3 regions of the Photobacterium sp. S4TG1 genome follow, and region 2 is predicted to be linked to each of the others. Evidence: predicted binding sites of a transcription regulator. Region 2 holds the regulator's gene; each other region holds the start of a gene.
The links. The regulator MetJ, encoded in region 2, represses methionine synthesis genes. The targets are predictions, from matches to a motif close to TTAGACNTNTANANGTCTAA.
Positions count from the first base shown of each region.

Region 1: the regulator MetJ is predicted to act here: its motif matches at 9,368-9,387, upstream of metH (methionine synthase).
Region 3: the regulator MetJ is predicted to act here: its motif matches at 1,004-1,023, upstream of metN (methionine ABC transporter ATP-binding protein MetN).

Region 1 is NZ_JAYXUH010000009.1:1,921-12,231, reverse strand. Features, by position in the region: gene uvrA (excinuclease ABC subunit UvrA) at 1-704, shown strand, start outside; gene VXS03_RS11820 (PglL family O-oligosaccharyltransferase) at 779-2,518, shown strand; gene VXS03_RS11815 (pyridoxal-phosphate-dependent aminotransferase family protein) at 2,577-3,695, opposite strand; lysine riboswitch at 3,903-4,084, shown strand; gene lysC (lysine-sensitive aspartokinase 3) at 4,198-5,565, shown strand; gene metH (methionine synthase) at 5,645-9,316, opposite strand; gene VXS03_RS11800 (cation:proton antiporter) at 9,495-10,311, shown strand, end outside.
Region 2 is NZ_JAYXUH010000008.1:105,439-115,749, reverse strand. Features, by position in the region: gene ppc (phosphoenolpyruvate carboxylase) at 1-1,474, shown strand, start outside; gene VXS03_RS11540 (PadR family transcriptional regulator) at 1,885-2,451, shown strand; gene VXS03_RS11535 (bifunctional aspartate kinase/homoserine dehydrogenase II) at 2,527-4,941, opposite strand; gene VXS03_RS11530 (O-succinylhomoserine (thiol)-lyase) at 4,941-6,107, opposite strand; gene metJ (met regulon transcriptional regulator MetJ) at 6,415-6,732, shown strand; gene rpmE (50S ribosomal protein L31) at 6,852-7,064, opposite strand; gene priA (primosomal protein N') at 7,332-9,533, shown strand; gene cytR (DNA-binding transcriptional regulator CytR) at 9,716-10,311, shown strand, end outside.
Region 3 is NZ_JAYXUH010000019.1:76-10,386, forward strand. Features, by position in the region: gene gmhB (D-glycero-beta-D-manno-heptose 1,7-bisphosphate 7-phosphatase) at 320-877, opposite strand; gene metN (methionine ABC transporter ATP-binding protein MetN) at 1,171-2,205, shown strand; gene VXS03_RS17215 (methionine ABC transporter permease) at 2,195-2,881, shown strand; gene VXS03_RS17220 (MetQ/NlpA family lipoprotein) at 2,934-3,749, shown strand; gene tsaA (tRNA (N6-threonylcarbamoyladenosine(37)-N6)-methyltransferase TrmO) at 3,849-4,550, shown strand; gene VXS03_RS17230 (proline--tRNA ligase) at 4,677-6,392, shown strand; gene VXS03_RS17235 (YaeP family protein) at 6,578-6,781, shown strand; gene VXS03_RS17240 (DUF4250 domain-containing protein) at 6,785-6,973, shown strand; gene VXS03_RS17245 (aromatic amino acid transporter) at 7,066-8,277, opposite strand; gene tilS (tRNA lysidine(34) synthetase TilS) at 8,455-9,771, opposite strand; gene accA (acetyl-CoA carboxylase carboxyl transferase subunit alpha) at 9,915-10,311, opposite strand, start outside.

The DNA.
Region 1 (10,311 bases), on a different contig from region 2:
CCCCTATTCGTGAGCTATTTGCTGGTACTCAAGAATCCCGATCTCGAGGTTATAAACCCGGTCGTTTTAGTTTTAACGTTCGCGGTGGCCGTTGCGAAGCGTGCCAAGGTGATGGTGTTATCAAAGTTGAAATGCACTTTTTACCTGACGTTTATGTGCCATGTGATGCCTGTAAAGGAAAGCGTTATAATCGTGAAACATTAGAAGTGCGTTATAAAGGTAAAAGTATTGATGAAGTTTTACAGCTTACCGTTGAAGATGCGCATCAATTTTTTGAACCCGTTCCAGCAATTGCACGAAAATTGCAGACATTAATCGATGTCGGCTTATCGTATATTCGTCTTGGACAAGCAGCGACAACCTTATCTGGTGGTGAGGCACAGCGGGTTAAACTTGCTAAAGAGTTATCTAAACGTGATACAGGTAAAACCCTCTATATTTTAGATGAACCCACAACAGGCTTACACTTCCACGATATTCAGCAGTTGCTAACGGTACTCCATAAACTACGTGATCGTGGCAATACCATCGTTGTTATCGAACATAATCTAGATGTAATAAAAACAGCTGATTGGGTCATTGATCTCGGTCCTGAAGGCGGTAATGGTGGTGGTGAAATAATCGCAACCGGTACGCCAGAACAAGTCGCACTTGTTGCAGGATCCCATACAGCGAGGTTTCTTAAGCCCCTACTTAACATCTAATTGTAAAGTGTAATTAAGCCCTATCAAACAGGTTGGCAATAGTCAGCCTGTTTGCTTTTTACTCAGGACTCACCATGTCAGTGTTACAGCTTCAAGGTACGAAATTAGAACAGAAACGGATTTCTAAACCTTTATCTTTAGTACGATTATTCTTAGCCAGCATTGGCATATTTTTTATCGTTGCAATGCACTACTTTCAACACAACCCTGGAGGTTCAGGACTTGAGCTATCTTTTAATGCCAGTGCTTGGATTCCATTTAGCTTTGCTATTGGCTGCGGTCTATTAGAAATTTGTCGTCAAAAAATATGGCGTTATTCTCGTATGACGTTAATTTTATTTGCTAGCTGCCTTCTACTGTCACTGCCCATTTTTTATGCTGATGCTGATGGCTTTGCCGTTTCCAATCGCTTACTTACCCTCTGGGCTGGTTTTTTATTTTTCATTAGCTTACAACAGTTTGTTTTTACTCATAATCAACGCCAACGACTCTTGTGGTTTATCACGATTGCAGTATTAATCGAAGCCGCTTTTGGATGGTATCAATTTTTAGGATTATCTGCGCACAACCGTTTTGGCTATGACGTTATAGCTAACCGTCCTTACGGCATCTTTCAACAGCCCAATGTTATGGCAAGCTTCTTAGCGACAGGGCTTGTTATTGCCGCTTATCTACTAGCGCGTTTACCTCGCTATAGAGGTAAATGGGCATGGCAGCATCTAATCATATTAGCTGTTCCCGTTATGACAATTCCGTTATTGGTAGTACTTAACTCACGCACAGGTTGGCTAGGGGCGAGTATAGGCTCATTATTAATGCTGCCTTATGTACATCGTTTTGCGGCAAGATACCAGCAGCGCATGTGGGGCTTAATGTTATTGTTAGGCGTAGCATTAGCATGGCAATTTAGTTCAACTACCAATAGCTCTTTTTCGCAGGATGTTCGTATCACATTAGATAGTCCACGAGAAATACATATACCACAAGCTTATGAAATGTTTACCACTAAGCCCCTAACAGGTTATGGCTATGGTAAATTTGAAGTCGCGTATATCACTCAAACTGCATTGTGGCACCAACGCGATCCGTCACATCAACACGCAGGGATCCCAAGTTTAGATCATCCACATAATGAATTACTTTTTTGGGCCGTAGAAGGTGGAATTGTACCGCTATTAGGTTTGATCATCGCAGCGTTAGCCGTCATGATTAGTATCAAAAAAGCCCCTAATGGTACTCAGCTAGCGTTGGTTGGATTATTTTTTCCAATCGTATTGCACACGCAATTAGAATATCCGTTTTATCACTCACTCGCCCATTGGATCATTTTTATTATTTTGATCTTCTGGGTGGATAATCTCACCGCTAAATACCACCGCTATCAAACTCAATATATACTCGCACTTAAAGTCAGTGCCATCACGATACCGATAATGGTGACTGGTTTTATGGTAACCACCTTATATTCAGGATGGTTACTAACTAAGTTTGAGACAACGCAACCAGTTGATATCAAATATTTAGTCAAAGTAAATAATCCTTGGGCATGGCAGGATCGGTTTGAATGGGATTTACACCTCACTCAATTACAAGTCGGAATCGCCACCAATAAACCTCAATTAGTAACTGATTATATTATTTGGGCTAAGCAAAAAGCCCATACTTGGCCACGACCAGCGTTATATCAAAATCTTATTTTGGCTTATAATCATCAACATAAGACAGCTCAAGCCGCACAAGTTACAGCAGAAGCACAACAGTTATTTCCTGGAATAACACTCTCAAAAGCAGCAACAACTTCTGCCGCAAAATAATAAAGTGTTAACTACCATCAATGGCGATCACTATCACCATTGATGGCTAACATCATTCTTATTTTAATGTGCTTTCAAGCGCTTTAAGACACAAAGCGACATTTTCACTGCGCGCAGCATAGCCCATTAATCCAATTCGCCAGGCTTTACCGGCAAGAGTACCTAACCCTGCACCAATTTCCAAATTGTAACGCTCTAATAACGTCGATCTTACTGCCGCATCATCAACACCTTCAGGAATATAAACCGCATTAAGTTGAGGTAACCGATACGCCTCTGCAACTACAAATTCAATTCCTAATGCTTCAAGTCCAACCTTTAACTCAAGATGTGCCCGTTGATGCCGTTGCCAAGCTTGCTCTAACCCTTCGTTATGTAATAACACTAAAGCTTCATGTAGAGCATATAAACTATTAACAGGCGCAGTATGATGATAACTACGTTTACCTTCACCACTCCAATAACCCAGCACTAAACTTTGATCTAAAAACCAACTTTGCACTGCTGTTTCACGCTGCTGAATTTTATTTATAGCTTGCTCGGAAAACGTCAGCGGCGATAATCCGGGAACACAAGATAAACACTTCTGACTACCGGAATAAACCGCATCAAGTTGCCACTCATCCACCAGCAACGGTACGCCGCCTAAAGATGTTACGGCATCAACAATGGTTAAACAGCCATACTTTCGTGCAATTTCAGCCAAGGTTTTTGCATCAGATAATGCGCCAGTTGACGTTTCTGCATGTACAAAAGCAACAATTTTAATATCAGGATCGGTCTGTAATGCTTGTTCAACCAAAGCTGGAGATACTGGCTCGCCCCATGCATTATCAACCATAATGGCAATACCACCACAGCGTTCAACGTTCTCTCGCATGCGATCGCCAAATACACCATTACGGCAAACTAATACCTTATCTCCTGTCTCAACTAAATTAACAAAACAGGCTTCCATACCCGCACTACCTGGCGCTGACACCGCAATCGTAAACGTATTTTTCGTTTGAAATGCATATTGTAGTAGCTGCTTGAGCTCATCCATCATTTTAATAAATAGCGGATCAAGGTGACCAATTGTCGGTCGGCTTAATGCTTGTAATACTTGTGGATAGATATCAGAGGGCCCCGGCCCCATAAGTGTTCTTTGAGGCGGTATAAAACTGGTGATAGGCATAGATTCAACTCCATTAAATCATGATTATTATCAATAGGGTGATGGAAAGATTAATCGTTATTACAGAGTATTAGAGCAATGCCAAAGCTGCAAGTAACGACCTGAGATCCTGTTAGTTATACCTACTTTTTGTTAACTATCGAGAAATTATCATTTAACAATTGACAACTAAGGGCGATTTCCTATTCAATAACAACAGTGATTATTCACGACAGAAGAGGTGCGTTACCTAGGTAGCCAAATTGAAGGGCCCAACCCTAAATCAATTTTGTGAGGGAGAGTAACGCCGAGATATCACCTGTTTGGGGCAGATGATATCGGCTATGAGAGTTGAATCTCTCAGGCTGTCATCTAAGTCAGGTTGACTATGATGGGGAGCTTCTGGGTAGCCGCACCAGCGTTACTGCCTATTACCTCCTCGACAATGGACGTCGGGAATTCTTCCGAAGCAAAAAGTCTACTTTGCAGTATTTACGATATAAGGGAGAACACCGTAATGAGCATGCTTTCGACCGCAACAACCAACCCAGTAATTGTGGCCAAATTTGGTGGCACCAGTGTCGCTAACTATGCCGCAATGTGTCGCAGTGCCAATATAGTTATTGCTAATCCACACACCAAAATAGTGTTAATAAGTGCTTGCTCAGGCGTGACCAATTTACTGGTAGCCCTAGCCAAGGGTATTAGTGATATCACTTTACGCCAACAACATTTACAGCAATTAACCACAACTCACCAACAGATACTGGATCAACTTCAGCATCCACACGCAGTGAGTGGTGCTATTTACACACTATTAGATGATATAGCTTCTGCCTCTGCGCAGGCAGCAATAGCATCGTCATCACAACTTACTGACAAATTAGTCAGTCATGGCGAGCTATTATCAACCCATCTTTTTAATCAAATTTTAGTCGAAATGAATGCTGCTGCGATTCGATTTGATATTCGTGATGTCATGCGTACTGATACCCAATTTGGTAAAGCATTGCCGCAACCCGAACTTATTCGTCAATTAGCTCAACAACATTTAGTGCCACTTATCGATACTCAGATTGTGGTTTCACAAGGCTTTATTGGCAGTGATGAGCTTGGCAATACCACCACACTGGGGCGAGGCGGCAGTGATTATAGTGCCGCATTAATTGCAGAAGCCGTTGATGCGACCACACTAGAGATCTGGACCGATGTTCCGGGAATGTACACTACCGATCCTCGTATTACAGCTGCAGCCAAACCGATCAAAGAAATCAGCTTTAGTGAAGCCTCTGAAATGGCCAATTTTGGTGCGAAGATCCTCCATCCATCAACACTGGTTCCAGCCATTCGCCACCAGATTCCGGTATTTATTGGGTCATCAACAGCGCCGCAACAAGGTGGAACATGGATCAGAAAAACCGTGAATCAAGCGCCACTCTTTAGAGCATTAGCACTGCGTGGAAATCAGACGATGGTGACACTCACCAGTCTTAACATGTTTCAAGCTTATGGTTTTTTGGCCGAAGTGTTTCGTATTTTGGCAGAACATAAAATCTCGGTCGATTTAATAACCACCTCAGAAGTCAGTGTTTCGTTAACGCTTGATCAAACTGATACAGGTGGCGGTGCCCCAACATTACCCTTAGCTGCCGTTGAACAACTGAATCAATTGTGTCGCGTTGATATTGAACAGGGGCTGTCGTTAGTGGCATTAATTGGTAATCATATGAGTGACAGCAAAGGCTCCGCCAAGCATATCTTTGGTGCTCTTGATGCGTATAATTTACGCCTTATTTGTTATGGTGCTAGTCCACATAATTTGTGCTTTTTAGTCAATGAAGCCGATGCTAAATCAGTCATAACAACCTTGCATCAACAACTTTTAGAATAATCACTATCAGAACAAATAAGAAAAAAGATAAAAAAAGGCGCAATATTTGCGCCTTTTTTATTTTAACCTAATGATTATTTTACAAATTAGGCCCAAGCCACTTTTCAGCTTCGATCAAATCCCAACCTTTGCGATCAGCATAACTCGCTAACTGATCATGCTGGATCTGTGCGACAGCAAAGTAGCGCGCATCAGGGTGTGAGAAATACCAACCAGATACTGCAGCCCCCGGCCACATGGCATAACTTTCGGTCAACACCATGCCAGTATTGGCTTCTGCATCCAATAACTGCCAAATCGCCCCTTTTTCGGTATGTTCAGGACAAGCGGCATACCCTGGAGCTGGACGAATACCTTGGTACTTTTCACGAATCAAATCGTCATTATTAAGATCTTCATCAGCGGCATAACCCCAGATTTGTTTACGTACCATTTGATGCATACACTCAGCAAACGCTTCTGCTAATCGATCTGCCACCGCTTGAATCATGATCGCGTTATAATCGTCACCTTGTGCTTTAAACTGATCAGCAATATCGTATTCACCAATCCCACCCGTCACTGCAAAAGCACCAATCCAATCGGCTTTGCCGCTTTCTTTAGGGGCAATATAGTCAGATAAACAATAATTTGGCCCTTTGGGCTTCTTAGTTTGTTGGCGTAAACCATGCAATATCGTTAGTACTTCAGTACGAGTATCATCGGTATACACTTCAATATCATCACCAATATTATTAGCAGGAAATAACCCACAGACACCATTAGCTTTGATCATGTCTGTACGTTCAATATCATCAAGGATCTTATTAGCGTCGTTAAATAACTTGGTTGCTTCAACCCCAACAACTTCATGGCGCAAAATGGTGGGATATTTACCACTCAATGACCAAGTCATAAAAAAGGGTGTCCAATCGATATATTGACGTAATTTAGCCACAGGAAAATCGGTAAAAGTATGCACACCCGCTTGTTTTGGTTGCGGCGGCGTATAATTTTCCCAATCAAGCATTACCGCATTTGCACGAGCTTGATCTAAGGTGATTGGAGGCGTTCGTGGCTTTTTACGTGCATGCTGTTCACGTACAACATCATATTCAGCAGCTAAGCGCTCAACAAATGCTGGCTTCTGGTGCTCTGATAATAATGCCGAACACACACCAACAGCACGTGAAGCATTAGAGACATACACCACCGGTTGCTGATAATTTTGTTCAATCTTCACTGCAGTATGCGCTTTTGAAGTGGTGGCACCACCTATCAATAATGGCACCTCAAACCCACGTCGCTGCATTTCTTTGGCAACATGCACCATCTCATCAAGTGATGGCGTAATCAAACCACTCAGTCCAATAATATCAACGTCTTGTTCTTGGGCGACCTGCAATATTTTATCGCATGATACCATCACACCTAAATCAATAATCTCATAGTTATTGCATTGAAGTACGACTCCAACAATGTTCTTACCTATATCGTGAACATCGCCTTTTACTGTGGCTAATAAAATTTTACCGTTGGTATATCCCGCTTGTTTTTCGGCATTGATATAAGGTTCTAAATAGGCAACAGCTTGTTTCATAACGCGAGCGGATTTAACCACTTGAGGCAAGAACATCTTGCCTTCACCAAACAAGTCTCCAACGACATTCATACCTGCCATTAGTGGACCTTCAATCACTTCTAATGGCTTGCTTGCATTGGCTCGCGCAAGTTCAGTATCTTCGACAATAAACTCAGTAATGCCCTTAACCAGCGCATGTTCTAAACGCTTTTCAACTGGCCAGCTACGCCATTCTTGCTGAGTCCGATCTTCTTCAACCGCACCGCTATCACGATAGTTAGCGGCAATATCAAGCAACCGATCGGTACTATCATCACGCCGATTAAGCACCACATCTTCAACAGCATTACGTAATTCATCAGACAGATCATCATAAATGGCTAACTGACCCGCATTAACGATCCCCATGTCCATGCCATTTTTAAAACAGTAATATAAAAATACCGCATGGATAGCTTCTCGAACTGGATTATTACCTCTAAATGAGAACGAAACATTAGATACTCCACCCGAAACCATTGCATGAGGTAGAGTACGTTTAATATCAGCAACAGCCTCAATAAAATCAACCGCGTAATTATTGTGTTCCTCTATACCCGTAGCAACCGCAAAAATATTGGGATCGAAAATAATATCTTCAGGTGGAAAGCCCACGTCATCGACTAGAATATGATAAGCATTGGTACAAATTTCAATTTTACGCTCACGTGTATCAGCTTGACCTTCTTCATCAAAAGCCATCACAATCACTGCGGCACCATAACGACGTAGTAACTTAGCTTGAGCTATAAAATTCTCTTTACCTTCTTTGAGAGAAATAGAGTTAACTATGGGTTTGCCCTGAACACATTTCAGTCCAGCTTCAATGATCTCCCACTTTGATGAATCAACCATAATTGGCACTTTAGCGATCTCAGGCTCAGTCGCACACAAATTAAGGAAGCGCACCATCGCCGCTTTCGCATCCAACATGCCCTCATCCATGTTGATATCAATGATTTGAGCACCAGCTTCAACTTGCTGCCGAGCAACCTCTAACGCTTCATCATAAAGTTCATCTTTAATTAAGCGTTTAAAACGTGCAGAGCCAGTAACATTGGTTCGCTCTCCAACGTTAATAAATAAACTTTCAGCTTCAATAGTCAGTGGTTCTAAGCCTGATAATCGACAGGCAATATTAATCTCAGGTAAAACCCTCGGTTTAATATTTTTAGTCACTTGATACATCTGCCGAATATGTTCAGGTGTCGTACCGCAACAGCCGCCGACTAAATTTAAAAAGCCTTGCTGCGCCCATTCTTTTATATGTTCAGCCATCTCATCAGCGTCAAGATCATACTCACCAAATGCATTTGGCAACCCTGCATTTGGGTGAGCAGAAACCGCATATTCAGATATACGAGATAACTCTGCTACATATTGGCGTAATTCATCTGGACCGAGAGCGCAATTTAAACCAAAGGAAATCGGCTTTACATGGCATAAAGAATTATAGAAAGCTTCGGTCGTTTGACCTGAAAGAGTACGTCCAGAAGCATCTGTGATAGTACCTGAAATCATCACCGGAAGCTCATAACCAAGCTCGTCAAAAACCCCTGTTACCGCAAAGGCACAGGCTTTGGCATTCAACGTATCAAAAATAGTTTCGATCAAAATAATATCGACCCCACCTTTAATAAGCGCATGCGTTGACTCGCTATAAGCAATTACCAACTCATCAAAAGTAACATTACGAAACCCAGGATCATTCACATCAGGAGAGATTGAACAAGTACGGTTAGTAGGACCTAGCACACCAGCCACAAATCGGGGTTTATTCGGCGTTTGTGCTGTCCACTCATCCGCCGCCTCACGAGCAAGGGTTGCCGCCGAAAAATTAATTTCGGCACTGAGGCTTTCCATATCATAGTCAGCCATCGCAATGGTGGTCGCGTTGAAGGTGTTGGTTTCTAAAATATCAGCGCCAGCTTCTAAATATTCCAGATGAATATCTTTAATTAGCTGTGGTTGGGTTAATACTAATAGATCGTTATTCCCTTTAAGATCTGCATGCCAATCATTAAAACGTTGGCCACGGTAATCTTGCTCGTCAAGCTTATAACTTTGAATCATGGTGCCCATACCGCCATCAATGATCAAAATCTGCTGTTCAAGTCGCTTATGCAGTACATCCTTGCTTTTTAACACCACATTACATCCTTATAATCCATTACAGCTTGATAACATCCTATCACAATTCAAATAGGAATCTAGACGTCTAAACATGTACAATGACAAAATAAATTAATAAGCGGTAGCCATTACTAACTGATGGTTTTACTATCACAAGCAATTAAATCTAATCAATAAATTAATCTAGAGGTTTCGCATGTCGGTTTACAACACCCTCTGCTTTCTAGCTGCAGCAGCAATGCTAATAGCTTTTATAAACAGTAAGATAGGTAAAATGCAAACCACCATAGCCATTACGGCTGGTTCACTTATCTTATCGTTACTTATCATTTTTGCAGGCCATAATGGCTGGTTTCATCTTGAAGATATTGCTTCGACCCAGATGGGAAAAATCAACTTTGAAGACTTTTTATTAAAAGGGATTTTAGGATTTTTGCTCTTTGCAGGTGGGCTTGGTATTAAACTGCCACACCTCAAAGAGCAAAAATGGGAAATCACCACTTTAGCTTTAGGGTCTACTCTGTTTTCAACTTTTTTTATTGGCTTTAGTTTGTGGGGTATTTGTCAGTTACTGGGGATTCAACTCGATCTGATATACTGCTTACTGTTTGGTTCTTTGATCTCACCAACCGATCCAATTGCTGTACTTGCTATCGTTAAAAAAATGAATGCACCTCGACGAATTTCGACCCAAATCGAAGGTGAGTCATTATTTAATGATGGTTTTGGTTTAGTTATCTTTGTGACGCTATTTACCATCGCCTTTGGCAATCAAAGTCCAACCGTCTTGAGCGTGAGCCAATTATTCATACAAGAAGCAATTGGCGGCATTGTTTATGGTTTCATTCTCGGTTTAATCTTTCATTACCTTATCTGCTCGACCAATGACCACTCAATGGAATTACTATTAACCATCGGTATTCCAACAGCAGGCTATGCTTTTGCCGAAATCATCCATGTCTCTGGCCCACTTGCTATGGTAGTTTCAGGCATAATGATCGGTAACTGGACTC
Region 2 (10,311 bases):
TCTGGTTAAACTGGATATTCGTCAAGAAAGCACACGTCATGAAAATGTTATTTCAGAGTTAACTCGTCACCTTGGTTTAGGTGATTACAGTCAGTGGTGTGAGCAAGATAAGATCGCATTCTTGGTCCGTGAGTTATCATCTAAGCGTCCATTGCTTCCACGTAATTGGGAACCATCAGCAGACGTTAAAGAAGTACTTGAAACCTGTAAAGCGATTGCAGAACAACCACGTGAAGCATTGGGTGCCTATGTTATTTCAATGGCACGTACAGCCTCTGATGTATTAGCCGTTCACTTATTGCTACAAGAAGCAGGTTGTCCATTCCGAATGGATGTGTGTCCATTATTTGAAACACTTGAAGACTTAAATAACGGTGCTGATGTTATTGAGCAACTGCTTAACATTGACTGGTACCGTGGCTTTATTCAAAACCACCAAATGGTGATGATTGGTTACTCTGATTCCGCCAAAGATGCCGGTGTTATGTCTGCTGGTTGGGCACAATACAGTGCAATGGAGAAACTGGTCGATGTCTGTGAAAAAGCAGAAGTTGAAATTACCCTATTCCATGGTCGTGGCGGTAGTATTGGCCGTGGCGGTGCTCCTGCACATGCCGCTTTATTATCTCAACCACCACGCAGCCTAAAAGGCGGTTTACGCGTAACAGAACAAGGTGAGATGATTCGCTTTAAGCTTGGCTTACCTGAAGTTGCAATCAATAGCCTCAGCCTTTATGCAAGTGCGACGTTAGAAGCAAACTTACTTCCACCACCGGCACCGAAACAAGAATGGCGCCATATTATGGACCAGCTTTCTCATGTTTCATGTGAGTCGTACCGCAACGTAGTCCGTAATACGCCGGAGTTTATTCCTTATTTCCGTGCCGCAACGCCAGAATCTGAATTGGGTAAGTTACCATTAGGTTCTCGTCCTGCAAAACGTAACCCTAATGGTGGTGTTGAAAGTTTACGTGCAATTCCATGGATTTTTGCTTGGAGCCAAAACCGTCTCTTATTACCCGCATGGTTAGGTGCAGGTGAAGCAATTCAACACTCAATTAATAATGGTGATACGGCACAACTAGAAGAAATGTGCCGCGAATGGCCATTCTTCTCGACTCGTCTAGGTATGCTTGAAATGGTGTACAGCAAAACCAGCCTTGGCATTACAGAATACTATGATCAACGTTTAACCGATGAAGCTTTATGGCCACTTGGTAAACAATTACGCTCACAGTTAGTACAAGATATTAAAGCAGTATTAACCGTTGAAAATAATGACCATTTGATGCAGCAAGACCCATGGGGTGCTGAGTCTATTCGTCTACGTAATATTTATGTTGAGCCACTTAATATGCTTCAGGCCGAATTACTTTACCGTACTCGCCAACAAAGCGAATTACCAAAAGAGCTTGAAGAAGCATTAATGGTCACTATTGCGGGTATTGCAACCGGTATGCGTAATACAGGCTAACCCTCGATAAATAACCATAAGGCTATCTTCGGATAGCCTTTTTTTTTAATCGTTATTTACAATGTTGTTAAAATATACTGTTAATTCTCAACTATGATACAGCATTGTATTGCTTATAAAGACTAAGATAGAAAAGTATCAATATGAGAAAAGATGAATATATTTCAATCAAATTATTATTTTTTTAGCGCTAAATTAGTTTAGTGACAGTTCACAAGATAATAAATTGAAACGCCTCAGTAACAGATAATTGAACTAGAAGTATCGATATTGAGTCAATTAATGATATTCTATGCGACCGCAATTAGGCAGTGCAATAGCACGATTATAAATTAAAAACGTCATTTGAAGCGTTACATAATCTAAGCCCTATTGTGTTTTTTATTTTATATATTTAACGGATAGAAGAGATGTCACTACCACATGTAATTTTAACGGTGCTTAGCACTCGCGAAGCGACTGGTTACGATATAACCAAAGAATTTTCACACAGTATCGGTTATTTTTGGAAAGCGAGCCACCAGCAGGTGTATCGTGAACTCAATAAAATGGCGACTAACGATCAAGTAACTTGCCGTCTTGAACCGCAAGATGGTAAACCTGATCGTAAGGTATATTCTATTACCGATCTTGGTCGCAAGGCATTATTTGAGTGGTTCCAAGAACCTGCACGTAATCCAACTACCCGCGATGAATTTTCTGCAAAACTGCTGATTTGTGGTGTTCACAATTCATTACCAATGCAGCAGCAACTTGAAGCTTTAATTGATGAATCACACATTTTAATGGGTCATTATCAAGAACTAGAGCAAATTCATTTTAGCGATTACAAAAACATGGATCGTCAACAACGTCTCGACCGTTTAACCTTGCGCCGCGGCCTTCACAACCGCCAAGCATGGATATTATGGGCAGAAGAAGTACTAGCTGAACTGAAAGATATGGACAGTGAAAATAGCGCAGTTGCTATTAACTAAGTCAGTATCAAAAATAAAGCCGCAGTTCAGTTTGAACTGTGGCTTTTTATTGCAACTTATCTTATATAATCATGGCTACAACATTGTCGCTAAGCGATTAATATCAGAAATTAACGCCCCCGCAGTCACATCTCGTCCAGCCCCAGGACCTCGAATCACTAATGGGTTCTCACGATACCACTGACTTTCTATCGCAAAAATATTATCACAAGGCAATAAGTTTGCTAATGCATGCTCATGGGGTAATGCTTCTAATCCAACATACGCTTTACCATGACGATCTAAACGTGCTACATAGCGTAGTACTTTATCTTCACGTGCCGCTCGTGCTAATTTTTTCGCTAACACCACATCGAGTTCAGATGCCTGCTCAAAAAAGGCATCAACCGTTAATTCACGTAAGCAAGCAGGAACCAATGATTCAACCTCCACTTGCTGTGGGTCGATTTCAAACCCCGATTCACGTGCTAAGATAACCAGCTTACGCATCACATCACTGCCATCCAGATCGTGACGAGGATCGGGCTCAGTTAACCCCTGCTGCCACGCTTGTTCAAGCAATTCAGAAAATGGCTGACTACCATCAAACTGTTGAAATAACCATGATAACGTGCCAGAAAAAATACCAGAGATAGCTAAAATACGATCGCCACTTTCTCGCAGATCACGTACGGTATGATTAATGGGTAACCCCGCACCAACCGTCGCGTTATACAGCCAATAACGGCTACTTTTAGCAAACGCATCAATAACCGCTTGATACTCTATCGTCGTCGCAGAACCGGCTATTTTATTCGCAGAAATAAGATGTAATCCACTTGCAGCAATACGTGGGTATAATGCCGCCAGCTGATAACTTGCGGTTACATCAATCACAACCACATCATCATAATCAACCGCAGCTAATTGAGATAATAAGTGCGGTAATTGATAATCTATCGCTTGATCATGAAACTGCGCTAACGCTGTCTGAGGCGCAATGCCTGTACTATTAATCCAACATTTATGCTGACCAACAATACCGATTAAATTAAATAGCATTCCATGTCGTAGCTCTAATGCTGCTTTTTCACGATTAAACAACCCTAACCAATGCTTACCGATATTGCCTTTGCCGCATAACACAATACCCACACTTTTTTGCGCTTGAAATAACGCTTGATGGATATCATTAACTAACGCATCCGTTTCAATATCGAGCAACACAGCCACTAAACTTAAACCTGACTCAGCCTCCGTCATAAATTCAACGGGTAAGCCTTTAAGTTGCTGATAGAAACCATGGCAATGATTCGGATTATTCAATACGCCAGCACCAACAGCGGCAACCATTGAAAAACCTTCTCGTAATCGAAGCTCAGCCGCAACACCGCTATCTTGCAATAACCTCAGCACGCTATTTACCATTTCTTGGGTATAGGCCAAAATAATGCGCCGCTTCCCTTTATCCATGGTTTGAGCCAATGGCTGTAATTGTGCTCGATCCAATAATAACTGCACGTCATGTTGAATATGTGCCACTGTCATTCCTTGCGGCACATCAAGCTCAATTAAACACACATCATTAAGTGATGAAATAATTTTAGCCCCGCGACCAGATGCTAATACTCGCTCAACCCGCGTCGAGCCTGATTCCGGTTGGTGACTACAACGTAAGGTTAAATCGAGACAACTTTGTGCGACAGGTTGTAACGTTCGACTATGTAAAACTGGTGCGGCAAGACGTGCTAATTCATTAGCCTCATCTAATCGCAATAAGGGCAACAGGCAAGCATTGCTGACTTTACGAGGATCGGCACTATAAACCCCCGCGACATCACTCCAAATTGTGACTCGATCTACTTTAGCTAAAGCACCGATGATCGTAGCGGAATAGTCAGAGCCATTACGGCCTAATAACACCGTTTGCTGATGTTGATTTGCAGCCATAAAACCAGTGATCACTAATCGCTGCTGCTGATATTGTACGATAAGTTGATCCAATAAAGGTTCAGATAAAGCTTTATTGACTTCCGGTTGCACTGCATGGTCGGCTCGTAAAAATAATCGAGAATCAATGGCTGTCGCGGCTAATTGTGATTGATTAAGTAGTGCACTTAATAAACGTGCTGACCATAATTCACCATGACCTAAAACCGCATTTGTAACCTCGGTCGTCATTGGTGACTGTCCCCACTGAGCAATTAACGCCAGCTCCGAAAATAGCTGCTGTTGTAATGGCTCTGCATATTTAGCCTCAAGTAACTCACTGATCAATTGCTGCTGAAATAATCTGATTGATAATAAAGTTTCATGGGCTTGGCGGCCATCGGTAGCTAATAGCTCTAACCATAACAACAATTGATTCGTCGTTTTTCCTGCCGCCGATACCACCACTAAATCGGTGCTATTAGAGTACGATTGTAAAATATCAGCGACACGGCGATAACACTCAGCATCGGCAAGGCTACTTCCACCAAATTTATGTAATTGGCGCAGATCTTTTTTCATCAGCAGCCCTCCTTTGCAATAGCAAACGCCTGTTTAAGATCAGCAATCAAATCTTGTGGGTCTTCTAAACCTACCGATAACCGCAACAAAGACGTAGAGATCCCTGCCGCTCGTTGTGCTTCATCAGTCATTGCACGATGAGTCATTGAAGCAGGATGAGCAATTAAACTTTCCGTTCCCCCCAATGATTCTGCTAGTGAGAATAATTGCAGTTTTTTAACAAATAATTCCAGTTGCTGATAACTTCCAGCAAATTCAAAACTCATCATTGAACCAAAACCACGCTGCTGACGTTTAGCAATCTCATGCCCTGGATGGGTAAGTAAACTTGGATGATAAATAGTGCCAACCAGCGATTGTTGTTGTAAATAAGCCAGCACTGCCGCACCATTTTCTTCATGCATTCTCATTCGTGGCGCTAAAGTACGTAATCCACGTAGTGTCAAATAGGCATCAAATGGTGCTCCAGTTGCCCCAATACAATTAGCCCACCAACTGAGATTTTCAGCCGCAGCTTGGTCTTTAGCAATTAAAACACCCCCGACAACATCAGAGTGGCCATTAATGTATTTGGTTGTTGAATGCACTACAAAATCAGCACCAAGCGATAATGGCTGTTGTAATAAGGGCGACAGGAAAGTGTTATCAACGGCAACTTGGCAACCAACCGCCTGTGCTTGTTGGCAGATCGCAGTAATATCAATCACGCGCACTAAAGGGTTTGAGGGAGTCTCAAGCCATAATAGCGCTGGTTTTTGTGCCAATGCAGCAGCTAAGGCTTCTGGATCTGATTGATCTATAAACAGAACTTTAAAGTCACCTTTTTGAGCACGAGTATTAAATAAACGGTAGCTTCCGCCATAACAATCATGAGGAGCAATCAATAAATCATCAGGACCTAAAACCGCAGACACCAATAAATTCATCGCAGCAGTACCACAATTGGTGACGACACCACCCGCACCGCCTTCCATGTCACTGAGAGCATCAGCTAGTGTGTTACGAGTTGGATTACCTGAACGGGAATAATCATATTGCGGTAACTCACCTAATGCTGGAAAACTGTAGGTGGACGTTAAATAGATTGGAGGCACAACAGCATTATATTGTGAATCAACGTCAATACCGGTTCGAACGGCAATAGTCGCAGGCTGCTTATCACTCATAATAACGTTCCTTGTTATAAGGGGGTGAACCCTGTAAATAAATAATGGTGGCTGTTAACAACCTTAACCACATCAAAACAAGACGTCAACACCTCTAGACGTCTATATGTCTTTGCTTATAGCGGTAAATCCCGCTAAAATTTAGTAATTGAAAAAAATAGTCGTGATCTAGCAACTGTTGTCTATCACTGTAGAGGACAAATCAGTGATGTTCACGTAATATCGCCGCCTATCATGACTATGTACTAACAACCGTCGTCGCGACATTGTTATCATCATTAATTAAACATCGCTGAGAAGGTAAAACATGGCAAAGTGGAATGGCGAATATATTAGCCCTTATGCAGAACACGGTAAGAAAAATGAACAAGTAAAAAAAATTACAGTGTCTATTCCATTAAAGGTTCTTAAAATTCTTACTGATGAACGTACTCGTCGTCAGGTCAATAACCTGCGCCACGCTACCAACAGTGAATTACTCTGTGAGGCTTTCCTACACGCCTACACTGGACAACCATTACCTACTGATGATGATATTCGTAAAGATCACCCCGATGATCTCCCCGCAGAAGCTAAAGCATTGATGGAAGCTATGGGTATCAGCTACGAAGATATTAATGAATAATATGGACATGAAATAGCAAAAAACCAGCACTTATGCTGGTTTTTTTATAGCGATAAATCTCAGCCATAAAAAAAGGGATGCTTGCGCATCCCTTTTTTTTAAATTCATCTGGCAAATAATTACTTGCTAGAAAGCGCACCGAAACGCTTGTTGAATTTGTCCACACGACCGCCAGAGCTAACTTGACGTTGCTTACCAGTGTAGAATGGGTGACACTTATCGCATACGTCAAGGTTAACGTCTTTGCTCATAGTAGAATTAAATACGAAAGTGTTGCCGCAAGAACAACGTGCGTTTACTGCTTTGTATTCTGGGTGGATACCTTGTTTCATGGGGAAACCTCAAGTTAAGGCCGTGTCGCTCTCCCGATCCAAAGCCGGGCACCACACGTGGTTAATAAAATAGTCTGTCGTAAATTTACGACAAATCAGGCGGCGTATAGTAATCAATCATTCTCCAGAGATCAACTCAGACACTGTTTTTTTATCGCTCTTTTATTGATCACCAAAACAGTAAATAATGGTTGCAACATAGCAGTACTTATCCCATATCACACGATCTGTTACTATTTAGTACAAGCTCAATTAAAGCGATAAAATATGACCCACCCAATAGCACGCGTTGCTTTACCTGTCCCACTAGATAAAACTTTTGACTATCTCATCAAGCCCAACACTACCCCTGTTATCGGTGGGCGTGTGCTGGTGCCTTTTGGTCGACAACGATTAGTTGGGATTGTGGTTGCTATTGGACATGATTCTGATTTTCCCATTCAACAGCTAAAACCTATTCAGCAAGTATTGGACGAGCAACCTTTATGGCAACCATCACTATTTAGCTTATTAAAATGGGCCAGTAGCTATTATCAATACCCTTTAGGTGACGCTCTAGCCAATGCGATGCCAACATTACTGCGTAAAGGTCGAGAAGCATCAACCGCACCATTAAAGTACTGGCACCTTACTGAAACGGGTCGAGAGCAGCCGTTAAATGGTTTAAAACGTGCGCCTAAACAAGCGCAAATCCTAAATCTATTACGTAATGGTCCACTCAGCCACGAAAGTTTACTCACTCATGAGGTCAGCAGCTCCACCCTCAAAACTATTGAGCAAAAAGGCTGGATTAGCGAACAACAACATCAACCGCAGCAACGTCAGTGGCAACCACAATTTGAGATTACAGAGCAGAAACCGCGTTTAAACGAAGAGCAAGCGTTAGCAATTGCAACGGTTAACAGCAATCCAGAATTTGGCTGTTATCTACTTGATGGCGTTACAGGCTCGGGTAAAACCGAGGTTTATCTTAATTTACTTGAACCCATTTTAGCGGCGGGTAAACAGGCGTTAATTTTAGTGCCAGAAATTGGCCTAACGCCACAAACAATCAATCGTTTTAAGCGCCGTTTTAATGTGCCATTAGAAACCGTACATTCAGGCTTAAACGATAGCGAACGCATGGCAGCATGGTTGGCAGGGCGAGATAATCAGGCAGGGATCATTATTGGCACCCGTTCAGCACTGTTTACGCCCTTTGCTAATCTTGGCATTATCATTGTTGATGAAGAGCATGATGCTTCATACAAGCAACAAGATAGTTTACGTTACCATGCTCGCGATCTAGCCGTAATGCGAGCCAATAAAGAAAATATTCCAATAGTGTTAGGTTCAGCAACGCCAGCACTGGAAACACTGCATAACGCACAAACAGGCAAATATCACTATCTGACACTCTCTAAACGTGCAGGTAATGCGAGTGCTGCACGTCATGGTGTTATTGATGTCAAAGGCCTGTATTTAAACGCGGGGTTATCAGCACCATTAATTGCAGAAATGCGTAAGCACCTCAATGCGGGCAATCAAGTGATGCTGTTTCTTAATCGGCGTGGATTTTCACCCGCGATGATGTGCCATGAGTGCGGCTGGATCGCCGAGTGTGATCGTTGTGATGCGTATTACACCCTCCATCAGCAATCTGGAGAATTACGGTGTCATCACTGTGCCACTCAACGGCCGATTATGCACCAATGCCAGCAGTGTGGCTCGACTCAGTTGTTACCTGTTGGAGTGGGTACAGAGCAACTTGAAGCCCAATTGGCCGAATTGTTCCCTGAATTTAAAACAGTACGAATCGACCGTGATAGTACTCGTCGTAAAGGGGCATTAGAAAACTATTTAGAAGCCATTAAAAATAATGAATATCAAATTTTAATTGGCACCCAAATGCTTGCTAAAGGTCACCACTTTCCTAATGTAACCTTAGTGGCATTAATTGATGTTGATAGTGCATTATTCAGTAATGATTTTCGCGCCTCTGAGCGATTAGCACAGCTGTTTATTCAAGTTGCAGGTCGTGCAGGTCGCGCCAGTAAACCGGGAGCTGTTTTATTACAAACCCACCATCCAGAGCATCAACTGCTACAATCATTACTGCATAAAGGCTATGGCGTTTTTTCTCAAGCAGCATTAACTGAGCGTCGTCAGGCATTATTACCGCCGTTTACTCACTTAGTATTATTACGTGCAGAAGCCAATGATAGCGACCTTGTGTGCCAGTTCTTACAACAAGTAAGAGGGATTTTTGAAGCAAGCCCGATATATGATCAAGACTGTTGTGTATTAGGGCCAAATCCAGCTCCCCTTGCTCGTCGTGCTGGCCGATTTCGGTGGCAATTAATTTTACAAATACCTAATAGAAATAAACTTCAGCAAATACTCAGTATTGCTAAGCCAGCGATTCAACTATTACCGTTAGCGAAAAAAATCAGGTGGTCGATTGATGTTGAACCACAAGATTTAACTTAAACTAGACAATGCGATGCATCTCACATAGCGAATGTAATTTATGCTATTGGAAGCATGTTTCAGCTTATGCATCCATTCTACAATATGTATATGAATTGACGTTTTTCAGTCAGTTACAATTAGTTGATGAGCATATCTGAATATATTTTCAAATCAGATAGTCAACTGTAAATTAGAAAGATATAGCACAAGAGGAAAGCACTATGGCGACAATGAAGGACGTTGCCCAGCTAGCCGGGGTATCAACCGCGACAGTTTCACGCGCGCTCATGAACCCGGAAAAAGTATCGGCCTCAACCAGGAAAAAGGTCGAGCAAGCCGTAATGGAAGCTGGATATTCACCCAATTCACTAGCACGCAATTTACGCCGCAATGAATCGAAAACTATCGTGACTATTGTTCCAGATATCTGTGATCCCTACTTCACAGAAATCATTCGAGGAATTGAAGAAGCGGCAATGGAAAATGGTTATTTAGTGCTACTGGGTGACAGTGGTCAACAACAGCGTCGTGAAAACTCATTCGCTAATTTAGTGTTTACTAAGCAAGCTGATGGTATGTTGCTATTAGGTAATAATTTACCGTTTGACGTCAGTAAACCTGAACAAAAAAATCTGCCGCCATTAGTCATGGCATGTGAATATGCGCCGGAACTTGAATTACCAACAGTGCACATTGATAACTTAACTGCAGCCTTTGATGCGGTGAATTACTTGACTCAAATGGGCCATAAGCGAATAGCTCAAATTACAGGGCCAGATAAAGCAGCTTTATCACA
Region 3 (10,311 bases), on a different contig from region 2:
ACAATAGTTTTTTTATACCAAAACAATCAACCGCTTTATTTTTGTTCAAAAATTCATATTGCATCCATTTTTTAATCAAAAATTAATAATAACTACATTTAATCTTGTATCTAAATAGCATCTTAATAGTCGTTAAATAGTGATGAAGTGAAAATTAAAGCAGCAATAAAATAAAAAGAAGCTGTAAATAAGCTAGAGAGGATAAACAAGATGTGGTGTTTCACAATGAGTAGGAAGTAGAAAGAGAAGACGCAACGCTATAATTGATAACCTCTAAAATAAAAGCAGTAGATCACCTACTGCTTTATATCATGAACAATTACGCGTTTTCAGCGAGCCATGCTGGTACATTCTTAACGCTGTCTAATACAGCATCAGCTAATGCTTCACCTTCTTCAGTGATCGCTTTACCTGTACGTACTAATACTTTAAAAGCAACATCTGCCGCTATCGCTGCTTTCATATCATCAGCTTTATCACCAATCATTACTGATTTTGACATATCAATATTTAAATGACTTTGCGCCGAGATAAACATGCCTGGATTTGGTTTACGACAATCACAATCTTGTAAATATTCACCTTTGCCTTCCGTTGCATGGTGTGGGCAATAGTAAATACCATCAAATTCAATATCTTGATCTTCGAAATTCCAATCCATCCATTCAGTCAAAGAAATAAACTCATCTTCGCTGAAGATACCACGAGCAATACCAGATTGATTAGTAACTAAAACAAGTAAGTAACCCATTTCTTTGAATCTTTTACATGCATCAAAAACACCATCAATGTATTCAAAATCATCAACAGTATGTACATAGCCGCGATCAACGTTTATTACGCCATCACGATCAATAAAGACAGCTGGTTTGGCCAAAAGAAAGCCCTCAACAATTAGATATTGGTTTGATTATGTCACGAGTTGGTATTGAAAAGTATTAGTTATCACATCCACAAGACTGATTAGCCATGAACAGAGTACTGTAATAAACCCTACGACCATTTAGACGTCTAGACGTAAAAATAGCTATTGACTTAAAAAGCGATTGGAAATAGCATCAGCTTAACAGCAGTTGATCTATTTTAACTGATACAACCAATTGTTAACAATAAATGCAATATAGCACTATTTGCACATGATGGATTGCATCTAATTAATCAGGAAGTTCAATGATAGAAATAAAACAAGTCAATAAAGTGTTCTATCAAGGTGAGAAAGCAATCAATGCGCTAAAAGATATTAATCTCACCATAGAACAGGGAACAATTTTCGGTGTGATTGGCTCATCAGGAGCAGGAAAGAGTACACTAATTCGATGTGTGAATTTATTAGAAAAGCCAACAACAGGTAATGTTATTGTTGATGGTATTGATTTAACCACCCTTTCATCTAATGAATTAACTTTAGCTCGTCGTAAAATTGGTATGATTTTTCAGCATTTTAATTTGCTTTCATCACGCACAGTTTTTGCCAATATTGCACTACCGTTAGAGCTTGCTGGTATTTCAAAACCAGAAATAAATACTAAGGTCACTCAGCTACTATCATTAGTCGGTCTAGAAGATAAACGTAATAGCTATCCATCAAACTTAAGTGGTGGTCAAAAACAACGGGTAGCTATCGCAAGAGCTTTAGCATCTGATCCCAAAGTTTTATTGTGTGATGAAGCCACCAGCGCACTTGATCCCGCAACAACGCAATCAATACTGGCTTTATTACGTAAAATTAATCAGCAACTTAACTTAACTATTTTATTGATTACTCATGAAATGGATGTGGTTAAACGTATCTGTCATCAAGTTGCGATTATTGGCGGTGGTGAATTGGTCGAACAAGGCCTTGTCGGCGACATTTTTGCACACCCGAAAACCGAATTAGCCAAAGCGTTTATTCGCTCAACGTTAGATTTGTCGATTCCTGAAGATTATCAATTAAGAATGACACCAACCTCAGTAAAAGGAAGTTATCCCCTTATTAGACTGGAATTTACTGGAGACTCTGTCGATGCACCATTAATTAGCCAAGTTGCACGCGAGTTTAATCTTGATATCAGTATTCTTAGTTCAAATATGGATTATGCAGGAGGGGTTAAGTTTGGATTAATGCTCGCCGAATTCTTTGGTACTCAAACTGCCATTGATAACGCTATTAGGTTTTTACGTGATCACAAATTAAATGTCGAGGTACTAGGTTATGTCGCTTGATTCAATAACAACATGGTGGCAGAGCAATCAGCGCCTGACTGAATTACTTATCGAAGCATTAGGGCAAACGTTAACCATGGTGCTGGTGTCAGGGTTAATTGGCTTTATTATTGGCATTCCTCTTGGTGTGACATTACATCTCACTAAAATAAATGGCTTATGGCAAAACCCTGTTTTAAATAAAATTCTAGGTATTGTGGTTAATATTGGCCGTTCAATTCCGTTTATTATTTTATTAGTCGCCATAATCCCTTTTACGCGATTTGTAGTTGGCAGTTCTATTGGTACCGCTGCCGCCATTGTGCCACTAACAGTCGGTGCAATTCCCTTCATCGCGCGTTTAGTTGAAGGGGCGTTATTAGAAATTCCAACAGGACTAATAGAAGCGGCACAAGCTATGGGTGCAACCCCGATGCAAATTATCGCCAAGGTATTATTACCAGAAGCTTTACCCGGCATTATTAATGCGATCACCATTACTTTAGTGACTTTAATTAGTTATTCCGCCATGGCGGGAACCGTTGGAGGCGGAGGCTTGGGTGATGTCGGTATTCGTTATGGTTATCAGCGTTTTGATGGCACCGTCATGGCTATCACCGTCATTATGCTCGTTATTTTAGTTCAACTTATTCAATCAATTGGTGATCACTTAGTAAAACGTGTCGATCACCGTTAGTAGCAAAAGATTATTTATATCATCAAGGAAAGCCCATTTAAGGAGTAATACTATGGCGTTCAATCTTAAACACCTTTTTGCCATTGCTGGCGTTGCGGCAGCTATCACATTAACAGGCTGTAGTGAGCAAGAAACCCCCATTGATAACAGTAAAGTAAAAATTGGTGTCATGGCGGGAGCTGAAGAACAAGTGGCAGAAGTTGCTGCTAAACAAGCCAAAGATAAATATGGGCTTGATGTTGAATTAGTTACTTTTACAGATTATGTCTCACCTAATGCGGCATTAGCAGAAGGCTCTATTGACGCTAATGCTTTTCAGCATAAGCCATATTTAGATCAACAAATTAAAGATCGTGGTTATAAGTTTGCGATTGCTGGCAATACGTTTGTATACCCTATTGCAGGCTATTCAAATAAGATTAAAGCACTGGATGAATTAAAAGATGGTGATCAAATTGCAGTACCCAATGATCCCACTAACCTTGGTCGTTCATTATTATTATTACAACAACAAGGTCTAATTACACTAAAACCAAATACAGGTTTAACCGCAACAGTGCTAGATATTGTGAATAATCCTAAAAATCTTAAAATCGTAGAATTAGAAGCCGCGCAATTACCACGTTCTTTAGATGATGTTGCATTAGCCGTAATTAATAATACTTACGCTAGTAGCTTAAACTTAACACCTGAAAAAGATGGTCTTTTCGTAGAAGACAAACAGTCGCCTTACGTTAATATTATTGTCGCTCGTGAAGATAACGTTAATGCTGAAAATGTACAAAAGTTCATTCAAGCTTATCAGTCAGATGAAGTTTATAATTCAGCTCAGACTATCTTTAAAGGCGGCGCGGTTAAAGGCTGGTAATCGCACCAATTAGCAATACATCATTGAAGAGCAGGCCTTAGTGCCTGCTTTTTATGTTATATTGATTCATTATCTTCAGCTTAACATTGGCTTAATTTGATGGCTTATAGCATTGAACCTATCGGTATCGTCCACTCTCCTTATAAAGAAAAGTTTGCAGTCCCTCGTCAACCAGGACTCGTCCCCAGTGCTCGCTGCGAAGTTATTTTACAAGGTGAAGCTAACTCCCTAGAAGCGGTGCGTGGCATCGAACAATTTAGCCATGTATGGTTATTATTTTTATTTGACCAAAATTTAAAGGCGGGTTGGCGGCCAACAGTACGTCCTCCGCGTCTTGGCGGTAATGAGCGAATTGGTGTTTTTGCAAGTCGCGCTACTTTTCGTCCCAATGGTATTGGAATGTCAGCCGTTAAATTAAAAGGAGTACGACATCATAATGGCCAAGTGATCATTGATGTAGGAGGAACCGACTTAGTTGACGGTACACCGATTGTTGATATTAAGCCTTATATTCCCTATTCAGACAGCTTACCCAATGCCTTAGGTGGTTTTGCCTCTGAACAACCACCAATATTCGATGTTCAATTTAGTGAGCATGCTCAACAACAATTACGTGGCAAACAAGCCGATTATCATCGCGCTGTGATCACAGAAGTCTTAGCTCAAGATCCACGCCCAGCCTATAAAAAAGGCAAAACTGACAATAAAGTTTATGCGGTAAATTTATTTAATTTTAACATTCATTTTATGGTGACTGAGCCCATTGTTACGGTAATTAGTATCGATACTATTAATCAATAATAGATCTTATGTAGTTATCTTTGGCGAATAGCGCCGAGACTGGTAATATAAAGGGCTATCGTCATGATACTGACGGGTGGAACATCAGTTCCTTCTCTTTCCTTTTATCAATAACGGATACCATCAATGCGTACCAGTAAATATCTTCTTTCTACCCTGAAGGAGACTCCAAACGACGCAGAAGTCATTAGTCACCAACTAATGCTACGTGCAGGTATGATCCGTAAGTTAGCTTCAGGTCTATATACCTGGCTACCTACAGGTCTGCGTGTGCTGCGTAAAGTCGAAAACATCGTTCGCCAAGAAATCGACAATGCAGGCGCAATCGAAACTTTGATGCCCGTTGTTCAGCCGTTTGAACTATGGGAAGAGACTGGCCGCTCTGAAAAGATGGGTCCTGAACTACTTCGCTTTACTGACCGTCATTTCCGTCCGTTTGTACTAAGCCCAACAGCAGAAGAAGTGATCACTAGTCTTGTACGTAACGAAGTAAGCTCATACAAGCAACTGCCACTTAATTTATACCAAATTCAGACTAAATTCCGTGATGAACGTCGCCCACGTTTTGGCGTAATGCGTGCACGTGAATTCTGCATGATGGATGCTTACAGCTTTGATATCGATAAAGACGGCTTACAAAAGTCTTTCGATACTATGCATGCTGCTTACTGTAAAGCTTTTGACCGTATGGGTCTTGAATACCGTCCTGTATTAGCTGACTCAGGCGCAATCGGTGGTAATGGTTCTCAAGAGTTCCACGTACTGGCCGAAAGCGGCGAAGACTTAATCGCATTCTCTACTGAATCTGATTACGCTGCTAACATCGAAAAAGCAGAAGCTATTGCACCTGCTGTTGAACGTGCTGAACCAACACAAGCAATGACCATTATTGATACGCCAAATGCGAAAACTATTGCAGAATTGGTTGAACAACACGGCATTGCTATCGAAAAAACAGTGAAAACGTTATTCGTTAAAGCTTCTGATGAAATCGACGCACCTATCGTGGCATTGATCATCCGTGGTGACCACGAACTTAACGAAATCAAAGCAGAAAACCTTGTAGAAGTTGCATCTCCATTAGAGATGGCGACGGAAGAAGAAATGCGTGAGCTTATCGGTGCTGGTGCTGGTTCTCTAGGTCCTGTAGGCCTTGAACTACCGTTTATCGTTGATCACAGTGTTGCGGTAATGAGTGACTTTGCTGCTGGTGCTAACGTTGACGGTAAACACAACATCGGTATCAACTGGGGTCGTGACGTTGAACTTGGCCGTGTTGATGATCTACGTAACGTCGTTGAAGGCGATCCAAGCCCATGTGGCCAAGGTACGTTGATGCTAAAACGTGGTATCGAAGTTGGTCATATCTTCCAATTAGGTACCACTTACTCTGATAAGATGAACTGTAGCGTACTTGATTCAAACGGTAAGAGTTCAATTCTAGAAATGGGTTGTTACGGTATTGGTGTATCACGTGTTGTGGCATCAGCTATCGAACAAAACAATGATAAATACGGCATCATCTGGCCTGACGCTCTAGCGCCTTTCCAAGTGGCTATCGTACCAATGAATATGCATAAATCAGAGCGCGTTCAGGAAGCAGCAGAGAAGCTATACGCAGATCTTACTGCAATGGGTATCGAAGTATTATTTGATGATCGTAAAGAACGTCCTGGTGTGATGTTCTCTGACATGGAATTAATCGGCATTCCTCACACTATCGTAATTGGCGATCGTAGCCTTGAAAATGGTGAGATGGAATATAAGAACCGCCGTACAGGTACTAAAGAAGCCGTGATTGCTGCTGATGTTATGGACTTTCTTAAGCAAAAAATGGCTTAATTAACAACCATATAAATTTAAAAAAGCTGCCCATTTAGGTGGCTTTTTTTATAGCTTAATTATCACAAACATTTTTTATCTCTTTCACAGCTATGATAATATTCAACTCAATAACCGCTTCAGTATATTCACATAAGATTCGTCACTCTGATCTTATGTGAATATTTTTAGGCAAAGGAAAGACCATGCAAGTTTATCAATGTTGTGAGCTAATTCGAATGACTTACTCTCAAATTGGCAGTGGTGATCAAGGCTATATTCCCACGGCAATTAAGTGTGCAATTAAGACATTGGATGATATTGCAGCTAATACTGAATTACCATTAGACGTACGTGAACGTGCAGCTTTTGCCGCTGCCAACTTATTGATCAGTGATCACGAGGACTAAACAATGGATTTATCAAAATTTGAAACTATGGATACTGTGATGTTGATGAGTATCGTCAACATGAAGATCCGCGATGAATTTAATACCCTCGATGATTTAGTCAAATTTTTTGATATCGATCGTGAACAATTAATTGCAAAATTAGCCACCGGTGGCTTTGATTTCTTACCTGAAGTACAACAGTTTCGTTAACGTTGACTTATAAACATCAAATAAAAAAACGGCACTCATCAGTGCCGTTTTTTATACTTATTAAATAACATTTCTTTGGTGTAATGACTCAATTAGCCGTTGAATATTGGCAGTACATCAGCCATCGCTAATAAATGGAAACACGCAGTTAATACGCCAAAGATTATTACCGCATAAACAGTAGCATTACCGCCAGGTACAACAAACCCTTGTTGTTCAGGTTGACGCTGACGCAGTTTTTTAGCTAACAATGCTGGAATAATACAGGTCCAAATCGTCGCAGCAGCACCCGCTAAACCAATCGCAGCTACAAATCCAAACGGAGCAAATAATGAGAACACCAGTGGTGGAATAAAAGTCACCGCCCATGTTTTAAAGCGACCTTGTTTCGTGTCTTCAAAACCAAAGAAATCTGCCAAATAATCAAATACCCCCAAACCAACACCAATAAATGATGACACAACAGCAGCAATCGAGAAAATATTTAAAGCTTGCTTCACACTGTTAGAGCTGACAACGCTACCCAATGCCGTCATTAATGCATCAACACTACCACCAGCGGCGATAATAGGGCCAAATTGTGTTCGAGGTAAATTACCAAAAATGCATACCACCCAAATCACATAAAACGTCAATGCAATCAAAGTGCCGCCTAAAATAGCGTTTTTGGCACGATTTTCATCACGGTAATAATCACGCATAGTGCTGACTGAGTGGTGATAGCCAAAGGAAGTTAATGCTACGGGTAAAATGGCAAGAGCATAAGGAGAAAGGCTGGTTTGAGAATCCATACTATCAAGCAGCGTTGGTAACTGAATATTAGTCGCCAGGCCTGAAATACCAATAATGAAACTGCTCGCCATGAAGATGATCAATAATACTGAGATACGATCAACAGCGCGAGTGGAATGAAGCACAAAAACAGACGATGCAATCACAAACAAGATAGACGCTAATTTAGCATTAATATCAAATAAACCACCAAAAATCATACCAGATGAAGAAATATAAGCATAAAGCAAAATACCACCAACAAAATACAGCGAGAGGTTATTGATCGCATTCACTTTGCCTTTCAACACATCTTTAGTAATGGTGTTAAATGACACTTTAAAATCATAATGTTTTAATGCTTCAAGTAATAGCCAACCAGATAATGTCATCATCACCATCGTTATTGAGATCGCTAGGACTGTCCATAATGTCCATGCACCAGCACCAGCACTTGGTAACCCAAGCATACCTGCGCCTACGCACACACTAGCAATAATGCATGCACCTCCAAGTGTCGATGGTTTACTCATATTCTGTCCTTCATTAACGACTATTATGTATCAGTGAACTAGTACAATAATGCGCATCGAATATTTTAGCAACAAAAGAATACCTATCTGAATAAATATTTATTAAACAAACGCATATGTTAAAAAAATTAACATATGCGTTGTTGTACTGATAGTGCCGATAATTAAATGGAATACTTATGACCGTTGCCATGAAAACTGCACAGTCGTCGTTGCGGTCACAGGTGCAATAAATTCATCAACCATAAATACTCCAGCCATAGCGACTAACTGCTCGCCATAAAACAGCATTGGTGTACGACGACGCAACCAACTCGGCACCTGATATTCTTGAAGTAATTTTTTAAACTTACGCTTACCGCTGCGTCCTTGTGGTTTTATCTCTGGACCTAAATAGTCAAACCTAACCGATACCACCTCATCGGTATAAGGCAAGCGTAATCCAGCTTGAGTTTGCTGCAGCAAGCATACAGTTCCTAATGCTTGCGGTAACTGACATCGTTGGTTAATGATCAATTCTTGTTGCCAATCACTGATATCTGGCCATTGCTCTAATAAATACAACTGTTGCTGATAACGACGAACTTGATACTGCTGCCAACACACTTGCGGATTAGCATCGATTTTTGCTTGAACTAAGTTAAACCAGATTTGTTCAAGCTGTGCCAATGATGGCATGATCACAGCCTGTTGTTTTAACCATTGTCGAATCAAGGCCATTCCTAAACGAGCACTGATATTTTCCGCAATATATAAACTACCATCAGCTTGTAGTGCTTGTTGGAGCTGATAACTTAATAACTCTTCTAATAAACCTTCTTGTTCACCACATAAATGCGCACTACGACTGACCGCTTTACGAATTCCTGGCCAGCGTTCATTTAGCAGTGGTGTTATTTGATGGCGAATAAAATTACGATCATAACGTTGGTCTTGATTACTTTCATCTTCAACCCATTGCAACTGATGCTGGGTGCCATAAGCTTCAATAGCTGCGCGGCTGATGGTTAATAACGGTCGTAAATGTAATCCTGCTGCGAATGAGGTTAATACAGGCATTGCTGCCAAACCTGCAGGTCCACTCCCCCGCTTTAAGGCTAATAATACCGTTTCAATTTGATCATCAGCATGTTGCGCTGTTAGCAAACTATCACCTGCTGATATATGACGAGATAATGCTTTATAACGCGCATCTCGCGCCGCTTGTTCAACACTGGCACCACCACCTAATTCACAAACTACGCGCTCAATATCACAATCAATACCACTTGCTAACGCCCATGAGACACATTGCTGCGCCCACGTATCAGCATTAGTACTCAATCCATGATGAACATATACCGCATGGGCTCGATAATCACGATGTTGATCAATAAAACGCGCCAATAAATCTAGCATGACCCGTGAATCTAACCCGCCACTTAATGCCAACACTAATCGCTTAGTTACAGGTGGATTTGCAAGTATTTGATGACAAAAATGAGAATACAACATTGGCTTATATCTTCTAAAAACAGATTTCTTAGTCTATACCAGCAATACATTAACCAACACCAACAAACAGCATTGGCCAACATAAAAATATAAAAAAAGGCCAGCATTTATGCTGACCTTCTTAAAGCGCAAAATAGCAACGATTAACAGTAACCGTAGCTCATTAAACGCTGATAACGACGTTCAAGTAGTTCTTCAGTATCTAGCTGATCTAACTCTTCTAATGTCGCTTTAATTTGTGCTTTTAGTGTATTTGCCATTAACGGCATATTACGATGTGCGCCACCTAATGGCTCTTCGATAATATTATCGATTAGCTCAAGCTCTTTTAAACGAGGTGCTGTTAGACCCATCGCTTCAGCAGCTTGAGGCGCTTTATCAGCGTCACGCCATAGAATTGATGCACAACCTTCAGGTGAAATCACTGAATAGGTTGAGTATTGCAACATGTTAACGCAATCACCCACACCAATTGCTAACGCACCACCAGAACCGCCTTCACCAACCACATTACAAATAACAGGCACAGTAAGGCCAGCC